DNA from 2 places in the Nonomuraea sp. NPDC048916 genome. Region 1 is predicted to be linked to the other one. Evidence: riboswitches for the same ligand, from Rfam matches in the RefSeq annotation. Region 1 holds a riboswitch; the other holds the start of a gene.
The links. Region 1 has a riboswitch for cyclic di-AMP ahead of AB0C16_RS05910 (hypothetical protein). Riboswitches for the same ligand answer to the same signal wherever they lie in the genome.
Positions count from the first base shown of each region.

Region 2: it holds a riboswitch for cyclic di-AMP, as region 1 does, so the genes downstream of both, AB0C16_RS24630 (C40 family peptidase) here and AB0C16_RS05910 (hypothetical protein) in region 1, are expected to answer to the same signal.

Region 1 is NZ_JBEZFS010000005.1:13,635-21,132, reverse strand. Features, by position in the region: gene AB0C16_RS05915 (ATP-binding protein) at 1-1,137, shown strand; gene AB0C16_RS05910 (hypothetical protein) at 1,237-2,190, opposite strand; cyclic di-AMP (ydaO/yuaA leader) riboswitch at 2,195-2,332, opposite strand; gene galT (galactose-1-phosphate uridylyltransferase) at 2,400-3,482, opposite strand; gene AB0C16_RS05900 (DeoR/GlpR family DNA-binding transcription regulator) at 3,479-4,258, opposite strand; gene AB0C16_RS05895 (TrpB-like pyridoxal phosphate-dependent enzyme) at 4,534-5,844, opposite strand; gene AB0C16_RS05890 (LLM class flavin-dependent oxidoreductase) at 5,863-6,738, opposite strand; gene AB0C16_RS05885 (uridine kinase) at 6,768-7,397, opposite strand; gene AB0C16_RS05880 (HAMP domain-containing sensor histidine kinase) at 7,424-7,498, opposite strand, start outside.
Region 2 is NZ_JBEZFS010000023.1:84,625-92,122, forward strand. Features, by position in the region: gene AB0C16_RS24610 (carbohydrate ABC transporter permease) at 1-433, shown strand, start outside; gene AB0C16_RS24615 (glycosyltransferase family 4 protein) at 445-1,530, opposite strand; gene AB0C16_RS24620 (M48 family metallopeptidase) at 1,527-3,023, opposite strand; gene AB0C16_RS24625 (hypothetical protein) at 3,036-3,956, opposite strand; gene AB0C16_RS24630 (C40 family peptidase) at 4,028-4,645, opposite strand; cyclic di-AMP (ydaO/yuaA leader) riboswitch at 4,704-4,862, opposite strand; gene AB0C16_RS24635 (hypothetical protein) at 5,129-5,305, opposite strand; gene AB0C16_RS24640 (C40 family peptidase) at 5,372-6,346, opposite strand; gene AB0C16_RS24645 (NYN domain-containing protein) at 6,430-7,498, opposite strand, start outside.

The DNA.
Region 1 (7,498 bases):
GTGCAGTTCGGTCGGCGCCGTCTCCGACTCCGGCTGACACTGCTGTACTGCCTGGTTTCGGTGGTCTCCAGCGCCGTTCTGCTGGTCATCATGTACGCCCTGGCCAGCAGCCTGAACCTGGGCCTGGTGCGGCCGCTGAGCGGGCCGCCCGCACGCCCGTTGCCATACCCGGGCCCGCCTGGGGCGGGCGACGGCGGGACCGCACCCCACGTCCGCGCTCTCTCCGCAGAGATGCTGGTTTTGCCCGGCGTCGCGCTGGCGATCATGGCGGTGTTCTCGCTACTGCTGGGCTGGCTGATCGCCGGCCGCATGCTGCGTCCGGTGCTGACCATGACCGAACGCCTGCACCAGATCTCCGAACGCAACGTGCACGAGCGGCTGTCCCTGCCTGGCCCTCGCAACGAGCTGACAGACCTCGCAGACACGGTGGACGGGCTGCTCGGCCGGTTGGAGACCGCTCTCGACGCGCACAAGCGGTTCGTCGCCAACGCCGCCCACGAACTGCGGACGCCGTTGACCGTCGAACGCGCGCTGCTGGAGGAGCCGCTGATCGACCCCGCGGCCAGCTTGGAATCGTTCCGGGCCAACTTCGAGCGGCTGCTGGCCATCACCGACCAGCGGGGACGGTTGCTGGAGTCGCTGCTCACCCTGTCAGGCAGCGAGGACGCCCACAGCCGGGACGAGCCGGTGGACCTCACCGGCCTGATCGAGAAGACACTCCAAGACCGGGCGCCGGACGTGAAGCGGCGCGGCCTGCGGGTGCAGAGCGCGCTCCGGCCGGTGCGGATCTCGGGTGACCAGGTGTTGCTCGCCCATCTGCTGGCCAACCTCTGCGACAACGCGATCCATTACAACGTGCCCGGCGGCACTGTCGAGATCGGCGTACGCCGCGAGGCCGGGCGGGTCGTCCTGTCCGTGGCGAACACCGGCCAGGTCATCCCGCCCGATCAGGTCGACCGGCTGTTCGAGCCGTTCCAGCGGCTGCATCGTACTGCCGACGACGGCCATCACGGTCTCGGGCTGTCGATCGTGCGCGCGATCGCGCGAGCCCACAAGGCGAATCTCACCGCCGTCGCCCGCCCCGACGGTGGCCTCGCCGTCGACATCGCGTTCCCCACGATCACACCGGGCCCGTGAAGCCGGCCACCTCGGCCGACCCGACCCTCTTTCCAGGCGGGAACCGGCCGTCGCCGGGCCACGGACCAGAGGCTGTCGCTCCCTTGCTGTTCGTCCTTTTCAGTGCATCGAGATGTGGACGTGGTCGAAGTGGTTCTCGGTGATGCTGCCCCGGTTGGACATGCCGCTCCAGCCCGACCCGTGGTTGATGCGCTGCCTCCAGATCACGTACTTGACCCCGAGCTTGGCCCTGTTCTGCACGGCCCACTCGGCGATGCGGTCGCCCAGCGCCTGGTTGCCGGCGCTCGGCATGGATCCGCCCGTGCTCATCATGAAGTCGCAGGCGCGTCCCAGCGGGTGCTCGCCGCTCGAACCCGAGCGGAAGCAGCCCACGCTGTACTGCAGCGCGAAGTTCTTCTGGATCAGCGCCCGGATCGCGCGGGTACGGGCGGTGATGTTGTCCGAGCCGGACGGTAGTTCGGGCGCCCAGGTGCCGTTGGAGCGGCGGCCGGTGCTGACCGGGATGAGGTCCCGGAGTTTCTTCTCGATGTCCTTGATGACGTCCTCGGCCTCGTCGCGCTGCTTGGCGACCTCGGTCGTGTCGGAGCTGACCTTGGCGGCGAGCGCGGCGGCGGCCTCGGCGGCCTTCTTCTTCTCGTCGCGGGCGTCGACCACGCCCTTGACAACGGCCTGCTGTTCGGCGGTCAGCTGTTCGAGCACCGCGGCGCTGCCGCCGCTGGTGGGAGGCAGCACGCTCGGCAGGGAGAGTTCGGCGTTCTGGTAGCGCAACCGGGCGATCTCGGCGACCCGCCTCTCGGCCGTCGTCAGCGCCTCTTCGGAGCTCGCCAGCCGTTCCTTGGCGGTCGCCGCGTCCCGCTGGGCCTTGGCCAGCTCGACCCGTTTGAGGTTGTAGGCCTCGATGAGCTTGTCGACCTTCTTGTTCAGGCCCTTCAGCTCGGCCCGGAGCTGGGATTCGCTTGGTTTCGGCGCTGCCGACGCGGGCGCTGAGCCGAAGGCCAGTGCCGCGGCGGCGATGAGGCCGATGGCAAGACGCGTGGGGAACGCAGCCGCCACGTGAGTGTCCTCTCCCTCTGCCGACCGGGTTAGCTGACGGGTTCGGGCAAGGGAGTTGCCTTACCACCGAAGTGGATACACCCCAGATGCGGTGGGTCCCCGGCTCCCGGGTGACGCACCCGGGATTAGGCCTGCAACGGCAGTTGTGGCCGGTGCAGAAGGGATATTAGTAGTAAAACTGAAGTCATGCGACTCCAACCGGAAACCAATTAGTGATCTACCTGTGATTTAAGCATCCGGGCGGCCTCCTCGGGCAGCACATCGTTGACAAACGCGCCCATGGCCGACTCCGACCCTGCCAGATACTTCAGCTTCCCGGGGGCCCTCCTGATGCTGAACAGCTCCAGGTGCAGGTACGCCAGCTCGCGGTCCTGTCGTACGGGTGCCTGGTGCCAGGCCGAGATGTACGGCATGGCGACGTCGAACAGCCCGTCGAGCGCCCGCAGCACCGAGGTGTAGAGCGGGGCGAAGGCGGCCCGCTCCTCCTCCGACAGCGCCGCCAGGTCGGGTGTCCGCCGGTGCGGATACACGTGCACCTCGAACGGCCAGCGGGCGGCGGCCGGCACGAAGGCGGTCCACAGCTCGTTGGAGGCGACCACCCGGGTTCCCGCGGCGCGCTCGGCCGCCAGCACGTCGGCGAACAGGTTGGCGCCCCCGTGCCCGGCCGCGTAGCGGGAGGCGGCGCCGAGCTGCAGCTTCGTCCGGGGAGTGACGTACGGGTAGGCGTAGATCTGCCCGTGCGGGTGCGTCAGGGTGATGCCGATCTCCTCGCCCCTGTTCTCGAAGCAGAACACCTGCTCCACGCCCTCCAGGGCGGACAACTCGGCCGTACGGTCCGCCCAGGCGTCCATCACGAGCTCGACCCGCGCGGGAGACAGCCGGGAGAACGACGAGGAGTGATCGGAGGTGAAACACATCACCTCGCATCGCCCCACCCCCGGACGGACCTCGGTCAGCCCCCCTGCATCCTCGTAAACACCGAAATTTCCGGAAAAGGAGGGGAAGCGGTTCTCGAACACCACCACGTCGTAGTCGTGTGCCGGGATCTCCGAGGCTCGCGTGTCGGACGACGGGCACAACGGGCATTCGTCAGCCGGAGGCAGGAACGTCCGGGTCTGCCGGTGCCCCGCCACCGCGATCCACTCCTCGGTCAGCGGGTCGTAACGCAGCTCCGACGCCACCGGCCGGGGATCGAGCGGTCGCCGGTCGATCGCGCTCCGGTCGGCGTCGTCGCGCCGGTCGAAGTAGATCAGCTCGCGCCCATCGGCCAGGTGGGTGATGGTCCGTTTCACGGCGAATCCTCTGCGATGATCAGCTCGCCGACCCGTTCGGCCAGCTCGAGACGCGCATCTCCGGGGAGGGCCACGTCGCTTATGACCACGTCGGCCTCGGTCAGCTCGGCGATCGTGCTGATCCCGACCGTGTTCCACTTCGTGTGGTCGGCGGGGACGACCAGCCGGTGCGCCGCCGCCACCAGCTCCCGGTCGGTCTCCGACTCGAGCAGGTTGGGCGTGGTGAACCCGGCGCGCACCCCCATCCCGTGCACCCCGAGGAAGAGCGTGTCCACGTGCAGGCGGCGGATCGCGGCCACCGCCACGGGCCCGACCAGCGCGTCGGAGGGGGTGCGGACGCCGCCGGTGAGCACGACCGTACGGTCGGCCCGCGGGTTGCGGTGGAAGACCTCGGCGACCGGGATCGAGTTCGTGATGACCGTGAGCTCGGGCACGCCGATCAGATGATGGGCCAGCGCCCAGATGGTGGTGCCCGCCGAGAGCGCCACGGCCGTGCCCGGCCGCACCAACTGGGCGGCACGGCGCGCGATGGCGTCCTTCTCCTGCTGCTGGCGGGCCGACTTGGCGGTGAAGCCCGGCTCCTCGGTGGAGCCGGGGCCGAGGGCCGTGGCGCCGCCGTGCACCTTCTCGAGCAGGCCGCGCTCGGCCAGCACCTCAAGGTCGCGGCGGATCGTCATGTCGGAGACGCCGAGCTCGCGCACGAGGTCGGCCACCCGGACGCCGCCGCTGCTGCGCACGCGTTCGAGGATGGTCTGCTGCCGCTGCTGTGCGAGCACGCCCCACTCCTTCCAACAGATTCCACCAAATTATGACATGAATATGTTGAAGAATGTTAGGTCCGGCGGACGGCTTGTGCCCGGGCCGGAGGCGCGAGACTTTGGAGATCGCATCCCGCTCGATCACCGAGGAGAGGCCATGGCCAGGCGCGCTCGCAAGGGCAAGGCTCGCAAGAAGAAGAAGGCCAACCACGGCAAGCGCCCGACGGCGCGTTGACGGCAGGTCGCCCGTGGCGAGACGTTGCTCGCCACGGGCGGCACCGCCGGGGTGCCGGCTAGCCCGGAAGCCCCATGAGGGCCGTGTCGATGCGCTCCTGGGGGAGCGAGAAGTCTTCCATCGCCCCCGACAGGTAGCGGTCATAGGCGGCCAGGTCGAAGTGGCCGTGGCCGCACAGCGCCGTCAGGATCACCTTCTCCTCGCCGGTCTCCTTGCAGCGCAGCGCCTCGGCGATGGTCTCGGCCAGCGCGTGCGTCGGCTCGGGCGCCGGCACGATGCCCTCGGTGCGGGCGAAGCGGACACCCGCCTCGAAGCACTCGCTCTGCGACCTGCTGACCGCCTCGAACATGCCCAGCTCGTACATGTGAGACAGCAGCGGCGACATCCCGTGATAGCGCAGCCCGCCCGCGTGGATCGGGTCCGGCACGAAGTCGTGGCCCAGGGTGTGCATCTTCAGCAGCGGGGTGAACCCGGCGGTGTCGCCGAAGTCGTAGGCGTAGACGCCCCGGGTGAACGACGGGCAGGCGTCGGGCTCCACCGCGCGGATCGTCGGATTGATCTTCCCGGCCAGCTTCTCGCGCAGGAAGGGGAAGACGAGCCCGCCGAAGTTGGAACCGCCTCCGGTGCAGCCGATGATCAGATCGGGCATCTCCTCCAACTGCTGGAGCGCCTCCTCACCGATCACGGTCTGGTGCATGAGCACGTGGTTGAGCACGGAGCCGAGCGCGTAGCGGACGTCATCGCCCGCGGCCGCCACCTCGACCGCCTCGCTGATCGCGATGCCGAGGCTGCCGGTCGAGCCGGGGTCGTCGGCCAGGACCTTGGCGCCCGAACTCGTCACGGGTGACGGGCTGGCGTGCACCGTGGCGCCGTACACCTGCATGAGCGAGCGGCGGTAGGGCTTCTGGTCATAGGAGGCCCGCACCATCCAGACCTCGCACTCCAGGCCGAACTGCGCGCACGCGAAGGCCAGCGAGCTGCCCCACTGCCCGGCGCCCGTCTCGGTGGTCAGCTTGCGAACGCCCTCGCGGGCGTTGTAGTAGGCCTGCGGCACCGCGGTGTTGGGCTTGTGCGAGCCGGCGGGGGAGCCGCCCTCGTACTTGTAGTAGATCCGGGCGGGAGTGCCCAGCGCCTTCTCCAGCCTGCGCGCCCGCAGCAGCGGCGTCGGCCGCCACAGCCGGTAGACGTCGAGCACCTCCTGCGGGATGGCGACGAACCGCTCGGTGCTCACCTCCTGGGCGATCAGCTCCATGGGGAAGAGCGGTGCCAGATCGTCCGGCCCGACCGGCTCCCGGGTGCCCGGATGCAGCGGCGGCGGTGGCGGGGAGGGAAGGTCTGGGACGATGTTGTACCAGTGGTTCGGGATCACCGCACCAGTCTGCCTCGGTTACCCCTCGTGTTCCAGGGCCACCTGACGGCGAACCTCCGGCACGACCTCCTCGGCGAAGATCGTGAGCTGCCGCCTCTGGTCGCCCTCCGGCCAGAACACGAAACCGTCCATGCCGTGGCCGAGCGCCAGATCGGTCAGCTCGTCCACCCACTGCCCGGCCGGTCCCTTCAGGAAGCCCTCGGAGGCGCCGCCGGTGATCGTCCCGTTGACGTTGTAGAGCCTGCGGATGTCGCCCGGTCGCCTGCCCGCCTCCAAGGCGGCCTCGTCGATCCGGGCGCCGAGCTCGCGCAGCCGCTCGGGCGCCGCCCAGCCGGACGAGGGCAGCCAGCCGTCGGCCAGCCGCCCGGTCAGGGCCAGCGCCCTGGGCCCGCCCACGCCGAGCCAGATCTCCATCGCGTGCGCCGGCACGGGCCCGGACTGGGCGCCGCTCAGGTGGTAGTGCTCTCCCGTGAAGCGCAGGTTGCGCTCGCCGCTCCATACGGCCCTGATCACGGCGATCGCCTCCTCGAGCGAGCCGATGGCCTCCTTGGGCGTACGCCGCGTCCCGCCGTACGCCTCGATGGCGTCCCAGAACGCGCCGGCGCCCAGCCCGAGCTCCACCCGGCCGCCGCTGAGCACGTCGAGGCTGGCCGCGGCCTTGGCGAGCACCGCGGGCGGCCGCAGCGGCAGGCAGGCCACGTCGGGGAAGACCCGGACCCGCGAGGTCGAGGCCGCGATCACGCTGAGCAGCGTCCAGGTGTCGACGTATCGACGCTGGTAGGGATGGTCCTGCACGCCGATCAGGTCCAGGCCGAGCTCGTCGGCGAGCCGCGCGTACTCCACCACCGGGTCGTCGGCGTTGGGCACCAGGAAGTAGCCGAACTGGAGAGTCATACCGACCAACCTAGGCCGCCTCACCGGATTCAGCCGTCAACCTGGAGCGCGGGTCGGCCCGGACGGTCGGCCCTGATCACCACGTCGGCGCTCTCCAGGGGCCGCGCCTCGCGCTCGTAACGCGCGTAGGCGGGCAGACGCCACCGTTCCCCGGTCGCGGTCCCGCGCGCCAGCGCCGCCTCCGACAGCCACAGGTGCACGCTCAGCTCCACCGGCAGGCCCCTGCCCAGCAGCAGGGTCCCGTCGAGCAGCAGCACGCCGTCCTCCGGCAGGGTCTGATACGGCAGACGGTAGGCCCGGTCGGCCCGGCTGTCCCACAACGCCGGAAGCGCCCTGCCCGACCCGTGCGGCCCCAGGGGTTCGAGCACCTCACGGAGCAGCGCCCCGGTGTCCAGCCAGTCGTCGTAGAAGACGTCGGGATCCGTCCGGCCGAACTCGAGCCGGAGAGAGGCGGGCCGCAGGAAGTCGGCGGCCGAGACCCGCAGCACCGGACGGCCGCGCAGCCTGAGCGGCGCCACCAGCGCGTCGGCCAACAGCTCGGGATGAGCGGGCGGAGCCCCGTCGACGACCACCCGCACCCGTGACCCTCGGGGATGCCCGGCGATCCGCTCGGCCAGCTCCCGCGCCAGAGCGTCAGGCGAGATCGGTCGCGCACGCACCCAGGGGACCCTACCCGGCGTGGATCTCACACCGCGGGCAGGCACATGACGAACCTCGCGCCACCGGTGAAGTCGTCGACCCTGACGTCGCCGGCGTGCGC
Region 2 (7,498 bases), on a different contig from region 1:
GCTGTACGACTCCTACCTCGGGCTGATCCTCGTCCACGTGGCGTTCCAGTTCGGCTTCTGCGTGTTCGTGATCGCGAACTTCATGCGCACGATCCCGGAGGAGATCAACGAGGCGGCGCTGGTCGACGGGGCGAGCGTGTGGCGGCGCTACTGGCAGCTGACGCTGCCGCTGTGCCGTCCCGTGCTGGCCGCGCTGTCCACGCTGCAGTTCACCTGGATGTACAACGACTTCCTGTGGGCGCTGGTGCTGATGTCCTCGGGCGACAAGCTGCCGATCACCTCGGCGCTGAACAACCTGCGCGGTCAGTTCTTCACCGACTACAACCTGCTGGCTGCCGGGTCGGTGCTGGTGGCGCTGCCGACGCTGATCGTCTTCCAGCTCCTGCACAAGCAGTTCGTCGCCGGGCTCACACTCGGCTCCACCAAGGGCTAGGAGGGGACGTCTCAGAGCAGCGCGCGGAAGCGGGCCGCGACCAGGTCCCAGGTCCACTCGCGGACGATCCAGTCGCGGCCGCCCGCGCCCATCTTGCGCGCCCGTTCGGGGTCGCCGAGCAGCTCGACCAGCGCCGCGGCGACCTCGCCCACGTCGGTGCCGTCGACGACGAGGCCGGTCTCGCCGTGGCGCACGGCGTCGGGGGCGCCGCCCGAGGCGCCCGCGACGACCGGCAGGCCGGTCGCCGACGCCTCCAGGAACACGATGCCCAGCCCCTCGACGTCGACCCCGCCCATCCTGGTGCGGCACGGCATGGCGAACACGTCGGCCGCGGCGTAGTGGCCGGGCAGGCTGGCCGCCGGAACGGTGCCGGTGAAGCGGATCGACTCGTGCCCGCCCGCCAGCCTGCGCAGCCTGCCGAGGTAGGGACCGCCGCCCACGAGCAGCAGAACCGCGTCGGGCACCGACTTCAGCACCTCGGGCCAGGCTCTGATCAGGGTGTCCTGGCCCTTGCGCGGCACCAGCCTGGACACGCAGGCCACCACCGGCCGCCCGCCGAGGCCCAGCTCGGCCCTGGGCGCGCCGGGACGGAACTGGCCGGTGTCCACGCCGGGCGCCAGGCGCACCAGCTTGCCCGGCGAGATCGCGGCCGCCAGCCGGCTGCGGGTGTATTCGCCGAGGTAGGTCACCACGTCGGCGTGCTCGCCGATCCGGCGCAGCGCCGCGCGGAAGCCCGGCGCCGCGGCCCAGGCGGCCTCGTGGCCGTGGGTCAGCATCACCACCCGCCGCGCGCCCGCCGCACGCAACCGGGGTGCGAGCAGCCCCAGCGGGGCCGCCGCGCCGAACACCACGGTCTCCGCTCCGTGCTCGGCGACGAGCCTGGCCGCCCTGCGGGCGACGCCGGGGGTGGGCAGCATGAGCGAGGTGGCGTGGCGGACGACAGGGTAGGGCTGGCGGCGGTCGAACTCGGCGCACCCCGGCCAGGCCGGGGCGTAGACGGCCACGCCGGGGGTGCGCAGGGCGAGGCCGTGGACGAACGACTGGATGCCGCCCGGCCTGGGCGGGAAGTCGTTCGTGACGATGACCACGCCGGTCACGGCGCCGGGACGCCGTTCAGCCCGGCCCAGGCGCGGGCCAGGGCGATGCGCTCGGGGGTGGAGGGATGGGAGGCGTAGAGCACGTACTCCACGGCATCCGGTGACAGGTCGGAGATGTTGGTGATCGCCAGGCGTCTCTGCATCGCGACGAACGTGGCCGGATCCCTCGTCAGGTCCAGGGCGTGCACGTCGGCCCGGGCCTCGACGTGGCGGCTGATGGCGTTCTGGGCGGGGCCGGACAGCAGGCCGGCCAGGCTCATCAGGCCCAGGATCACGCCGACCGCCTTCGGGTCGGCCATCGAGCCGGCCTTGGTGCGCCGGCGTACCAGGTCGAAGGCCAGGAAGAGCAGCCCCGCGCCGAAGGCGGCGGCCAGCCCGCCGATGAGCGTGCCGTTGAGCACGTCGCGGTGCTCGGCGTGCCCCAGCTCGTGCGCGGCGACCAGCTCCACCTCGGCCTGCGGGGCCTTGAGCAGCGTGTCGTAGACCACGATCCGGCGCGTGGCGCCGAACCCGGAGACGTAGGCGTTCAGCGCGGTCGTGCGGCGCGAGGCGTCGGCGACCAGCACGTCCTCGACCGGCACGCCGTCGCGTTCGGCCATGGCCAGCAGGTTGGTGCGCAGGGAGCCGGCGGGCATGGAGTGGAAGTCGTTGAAGAGCGGCTCGAACACCACGGGGTAGACGAACGAGGCGGCCACCGTCAGCGCGAACGCTCCAGCCGCGGCCGGGATCCACCAGCGCCTCATCCTGCGCGCCAGCGCCACCACGGCCAGCACCATGACGGACAGCAGCACGATGTTCACGCCCATGCCCTTGAGCCGGTCGCCGGTCCACGCCGCCCAGTCCTGCGTGGACAGGCCGTAGTCACGCAGCCGGACCTCGAACCACATCCCGAGCGGCCACCGTACGGCCTCCACGAGCGCGGTGAGCAGCAGCACGCCCAGGACCACCCGCAGCCACCACGGCCCCCTGAGCCTCCCGAGCAGCCTCGCGCCGAGCGGCGTGAGCACCAGCAGGCCGGCGAACAGGAAGCCGAGCCCGTAGGACAGGTAGCTCGGCGCACTGATGGCGGCGTCGAACGCGGCCGCCCGGGCGATCTGGGCGGCGCTGAAGTCGCGCGCCGGGTCGGGCGCCACGTCCGGAGCACCGGCCGGCAGGGCCTGCCACGGAGTGGTGAACGCCACGACGGCCACGATGGCGGCGCCGAGCACGGCCAGCGCCGCGCCCGCCTCCCACCGCAGCCGCCGCCTCTCTCCGTCGCCGTCCTCTCCTGCCGGCCCGGGGTTCTCGCACGGCGCGCCCTCGGGCTCGGACGGGGTGGCGGTGGAGCCCGCCGGCCCGCCCGGCCCGCCCGGCGCGCCCCTGGTGTCCCTAGTGTCCTTGGTGTCCCTAGTGTCCCTGGTGTCCCTGGTGTCCTTGGTGTGGTCCCTGGTGTCCTTGGCGTCCCTGGCGTCCTTGGCGTCCCTGGCGTCCTTGGCGTCCTGCCGATCGTCCATGCGCGCGTCCCCTTACGCCAGTTGCCGGCGCACGTACGCGCGCCACTGTGCCGTCAACGTGCCGACCGAGAGCCCCGCCGAGGCCAGCGCCCGGTCGACTCCTGCCCTCTGGGCATCACGGTAGAGCCTCACCAGAGTCCCTTCGCCGGACCGCTCGGCCAGGAAGCGACACGCCAGCCACGCCTCCTGGTAAGAGCGGGCCAGGCGCTCGGTGTCGTCCGTGGGCGCGAACGCCGCCGGCCCGGGAAGTTCGCGGGGCGGCCGCCCGGCCCGCACCTCGGCGGCCAGCTCCGCGGCGGCCACCGGCACGGCCAGCCCCGCGTCGCGGTAGCCGACGTAGTCGGCGAATCCCTCGTACAGCCAGGCGGGCAGCCCCTCGGTGCCCGCGGCGACGTGGGTGAGCTCGTGCGCCAGGACGACGTCGCGGCCGGTCGGGGTGAGCCGGGCGAAGTTCTCCGGCACCACGATCACCCGGCCCGCGTCCGCCACGGCCGCCAGCCCGTCCACCCCGGCGACCCCGGCCAGCCGCGCCGCCTCCCCCGCCGAGCCGGGCACCAGCACGACAGGACGCACCGGCTGCCCGAGCACCGCCGCGACCCGCTCGCCGGCCAGGTCGGCCCGGCGGGCCAGGTCACCGAGCAGCTCGCGGTCGGCGCCGGGATGCCCGGCGACGACCGCGCGCACGCCGCGCGAGACGCGCGCGCCGGGCCAGATCCCCCGCGCCTCGGGCGGCAGGCCCTCGGACGAGGACATGATCATCCCGGGATGCGAGCGACCCGGGGAGGGTGTGACGGGTCCGGACGGGGTCACCGGGAGACCGGCGGAGGCGGCGGACGGCACGGCGGACGTGGGGCCGAGCGGCCCGGCCGCGGACGGCAGCGCGAGGAGCAGCAGGGCCGCCAGCACGGCTCGACGGCTCACCTGCGCGGACACGTTGACCGATGGTAGTCGGCCCGGGCACGCGAGAGCCCCGTCCCGGAGGGGACGGGGCTCTCGTGACGAGGTCACACCCCGGGACGTACCGCGCCCACGAACGACGACTTGCGCCACCCGCTGACCTTCTCGATGCGAACCGTGAGGCCGGTCCTCGGCGAATGGATCATCTTGCCGTTGCCGACGAACATGCCCACGTGGCCGAGCCCGCGAAAGAACATCAGGTCTCCCGGCCGGAGGTTCTTCCAGGAGACCTTCTTGCTGATGCGTGCGTACTGGCTGTTCGTCACGCGCGGGATCTTCACCCCGGCCTTCCTCCAGGCGTACTGGACGAGGCCGGAGCAGTCGAACGAACCCGGTCCGGTGGCACCGTACCGGTAGGGGTCACCGAGCTGGTCCTTGGCCACGGCGACGGCCGCGCGGGCCTTCGCCAGTTGCCGTGCGACCTTCGATCTCTTCGCGGTGGCCTTTCCCTTCACCGACTTGACGGCCGCCGACCCGGCGGCCGTCCGCACCGTGGAGGTCACGGTGGACGTCACCGGGGACGTCATGGTGGATGTCACGGTGGACGTCGTCGGAGACGTCACCGTGGTCGTCGCGGAAGATGGGGCCGAGCCGCTCGTCGTCGCCGCCTGGGCCTGGGCGGGGTGCGCCAGACCTCCGGCCGTCACGGTCATCGTGAGTGCCACACCACTCAGGGCAAGGCGGGACAGACGGGGGTTTTGCGAGGTAGACAGGATTTCTCCTTGAATCTTCCACGAACGCCTACCGGGTTAGCTGACGGATTCGGGCCTGGAAGTCGCCCTACGGCGCGATGCGCGCCGATTCACCCCTGATCCCACGGGAGGGATCGATGGGTCCCCGGTTCCGTGCCTCCTGGCTGCACGGATTCGGCAGGTCACCGGCCACGAGTCCGAGGCGAGCGGTGACCGGCGGATCTTTTATCTCGTCCACATCGGAGGACCGATGTCGGTGGGCGGCGAACATGGCGTGCTCGCCGCGACGCCAGAACCTACGCCGGTTTGTCACGAACAAGCAAAGACGGAGTCAACGTGTAAAGATCCGACAAAGGGGTCAGTAAGGTGACGAGCCCCTGTTAACCGGGGGGTTCCGTTATGAGAATGTGACCCTTCTCACACTTGACGAAGCCCTCGCGTGTCAGGTCCCAATTGTCACTTCTGTCCCGCTGCCACCTTGAACCCCGTCGGCTGGAGCGTCCCGGCCGCGATCCGCTCCCGGTCGATCCGCCACAGCTCTCCGGCGATCTCCCCGATGTCGGACGTCAGGCTGCCGCCGAGGCCGCCGAGATAGCGGGACAGGTACGGCTCGCGCCTTACGTCGTCGATCACGCCCTGTCCCGCCGGTGGCGGGAAGTGCCGGCCGCTCCGTCGCCCTGCTCGCGCGCTGAGCGGCTCTCAGGGCCGTACGGCGCCCACGAGGCGGCGGCCGTAGCCGGAGAGGGTGGAGACCTTCACCACGTCGCCCGTCTGCGGGGCGTGGACGATCTGCCCGTTGCCCGCGTAGATGCTGACGTGTCCCAGGCCCTCGCTGAAGATCAGGTCGCCGGGCTGCAGGTCGTCCAGGGAGACCTTCCGGCTGGCGCCCCACGACCACTGCTGCCAGGTGGTGCGCGGCAGCGTGACGCCGCCCGCGCGCCAGGAGGCCTGGGTCAGCCCCGAGCAGTCGTAGCCGCGCGGGCCGGTGCCGCCGAACACGTACGGCTTGCCGACCTGCGCGTAGGCGAACCTGAGCACGGCGGCCGCGTTGCCCGAGGCGGGGCCGGTGTACTTGATGCCGGTGCTGTTGGGGTCGCCTGCCTTGTAGGCGCCCAGCCTGTCGAGCAGCTTGCGCTGCTGGGCGATGAGCCTGAGCACCTCGGCGCGTTCCTTCTGGACCACGTCGCGTTCCTTGTCGGCCGCGGCCAGGGCGCCCTCGGCCTTGTCGCGCTCGGCCTTGAGGCCGCGGTTCTCCCTGTCGAAGGCCGCGAGCTTCTGCGCCCGCTCCTGCGACAGCTGCCCGGCCAGGGCCATGCCGCCCAGCAGGTAGGTGGGGTTGTCGGCGCCGACCATGGCGGGCCAGGAGGTGACGTCACCGCCCAGCTTGTAGGTGTCGACGGCCATCGAGATCACCTGCGAGCGCAGCTCGGCGACCGTGGCGAGCTTGCGCTTGTAACCGGTGTCGAGCTCGGTGTAGCGCGCCTTGGCGTGCTTGTGCTTCTCGGTCGCGGTGTTGTAGCGGTCGACGACCTTGTCGGCCTTGTCGTTGAGCTTCTCGAGCTTGGCCTTCGCCTGCGCGATCGTGGGCCGGGGATCGGCGAGCGCTCCACTCGTGGGAGACAACAGCAGCCCGATCGCGAAACCCGCGGCCACCGGCACCCGGCCTAACCTCACAGCGTCGCCTCCAAGGACTCACCCTGGGGCGAAATAGTACAGAAGTGGTGGGTGTGAACTCACCTAAACGTCAGATTCGTAATCTACGCGCGGCCGAGCCGGCGCAGCAGCACGTTCGCCGGAACCGGTCTGGCTCCCATCCGGCGGACGGACTCGGCCACCTCGCGGTCGGAGGAGACCACGGCGATGGCCCGTCCGGGCGGCTCGGCGCGGACGAGCTGGCGGATCAGGTCGTCGGCGATCTCGCCGGGCGCGCTGAACAGCACCCGCACCCCGCGCGGCGCCACCACCTGGACCGGCGCGTTGAGCTCGGCGCCGTCGAAGACCACGGTCACCTCGACCCGGGTCTGCGCGACCAGCCCGCCGAGGCCGGTCATGAGGCGGTTGCGCTGGTCGGCCAGCGTGAGCGTGCCGTAGCCGGACTTGGTCACGTTGTAGCCGTCGATGATCACATGCACCTGCGGCAGCCCGAGCAACTGGTCGAGCAGTTGCGGGTCGTCGTCGGACAGCGCACGGGCGGGAACCCCGCGCACACCGGGACGCTCGCCCGCGACGCCCGCGACCGAGTCGGCGGGCCTGCTGATCGTGGTGGGCAGGGCCAGCTCCCTGCGCAGCCCGGCCGAGGCGTCCTGCAGCGCGTCGAGCAGCACCCTGACGCGCGCGTCCTCGATGCTCCTGCCCTCGCGGGCGGCCCGGCGCGAGGCCTCGAGCTGTTTCTCCACGTCGGCCAGGCGCTCGCGCAGCCGGCGCAGCTCGGACTCCCCCGCGCTGCCCGCCGCCGAGGCGGCCGACCTCGCCTCCTCGGCCGCCTGCTCCATCTCCTCGGCCCGCCGCACGGCGGCCTTGGCCCGCTCGCGGGCGTCGTGGAGCTTGCGGCGCAGGTCGGAATTCTCCACTCGGGCGATCTTGATCTGCTCGCGCAGCCGATCGGACTCCTCCTTGGCCGCGCTCTTCTGGGCGAGCAACTGCTCGCGCAGCCGGGACACGACCTCCTCGCGCTCGGAGCCCTCGGCCGCGACCGCGGACTGCTCCAGGTCGGCCCGCGCCGCCTCGACGATCTCCGCCCAGCCGGGCGGGCGCGTCAGGTAGGCGGTGGCGGCCACCAGCACGGGGTCGGCGGCGGGCGGCACGCTGCCCTCGGCCAGCGAGGCG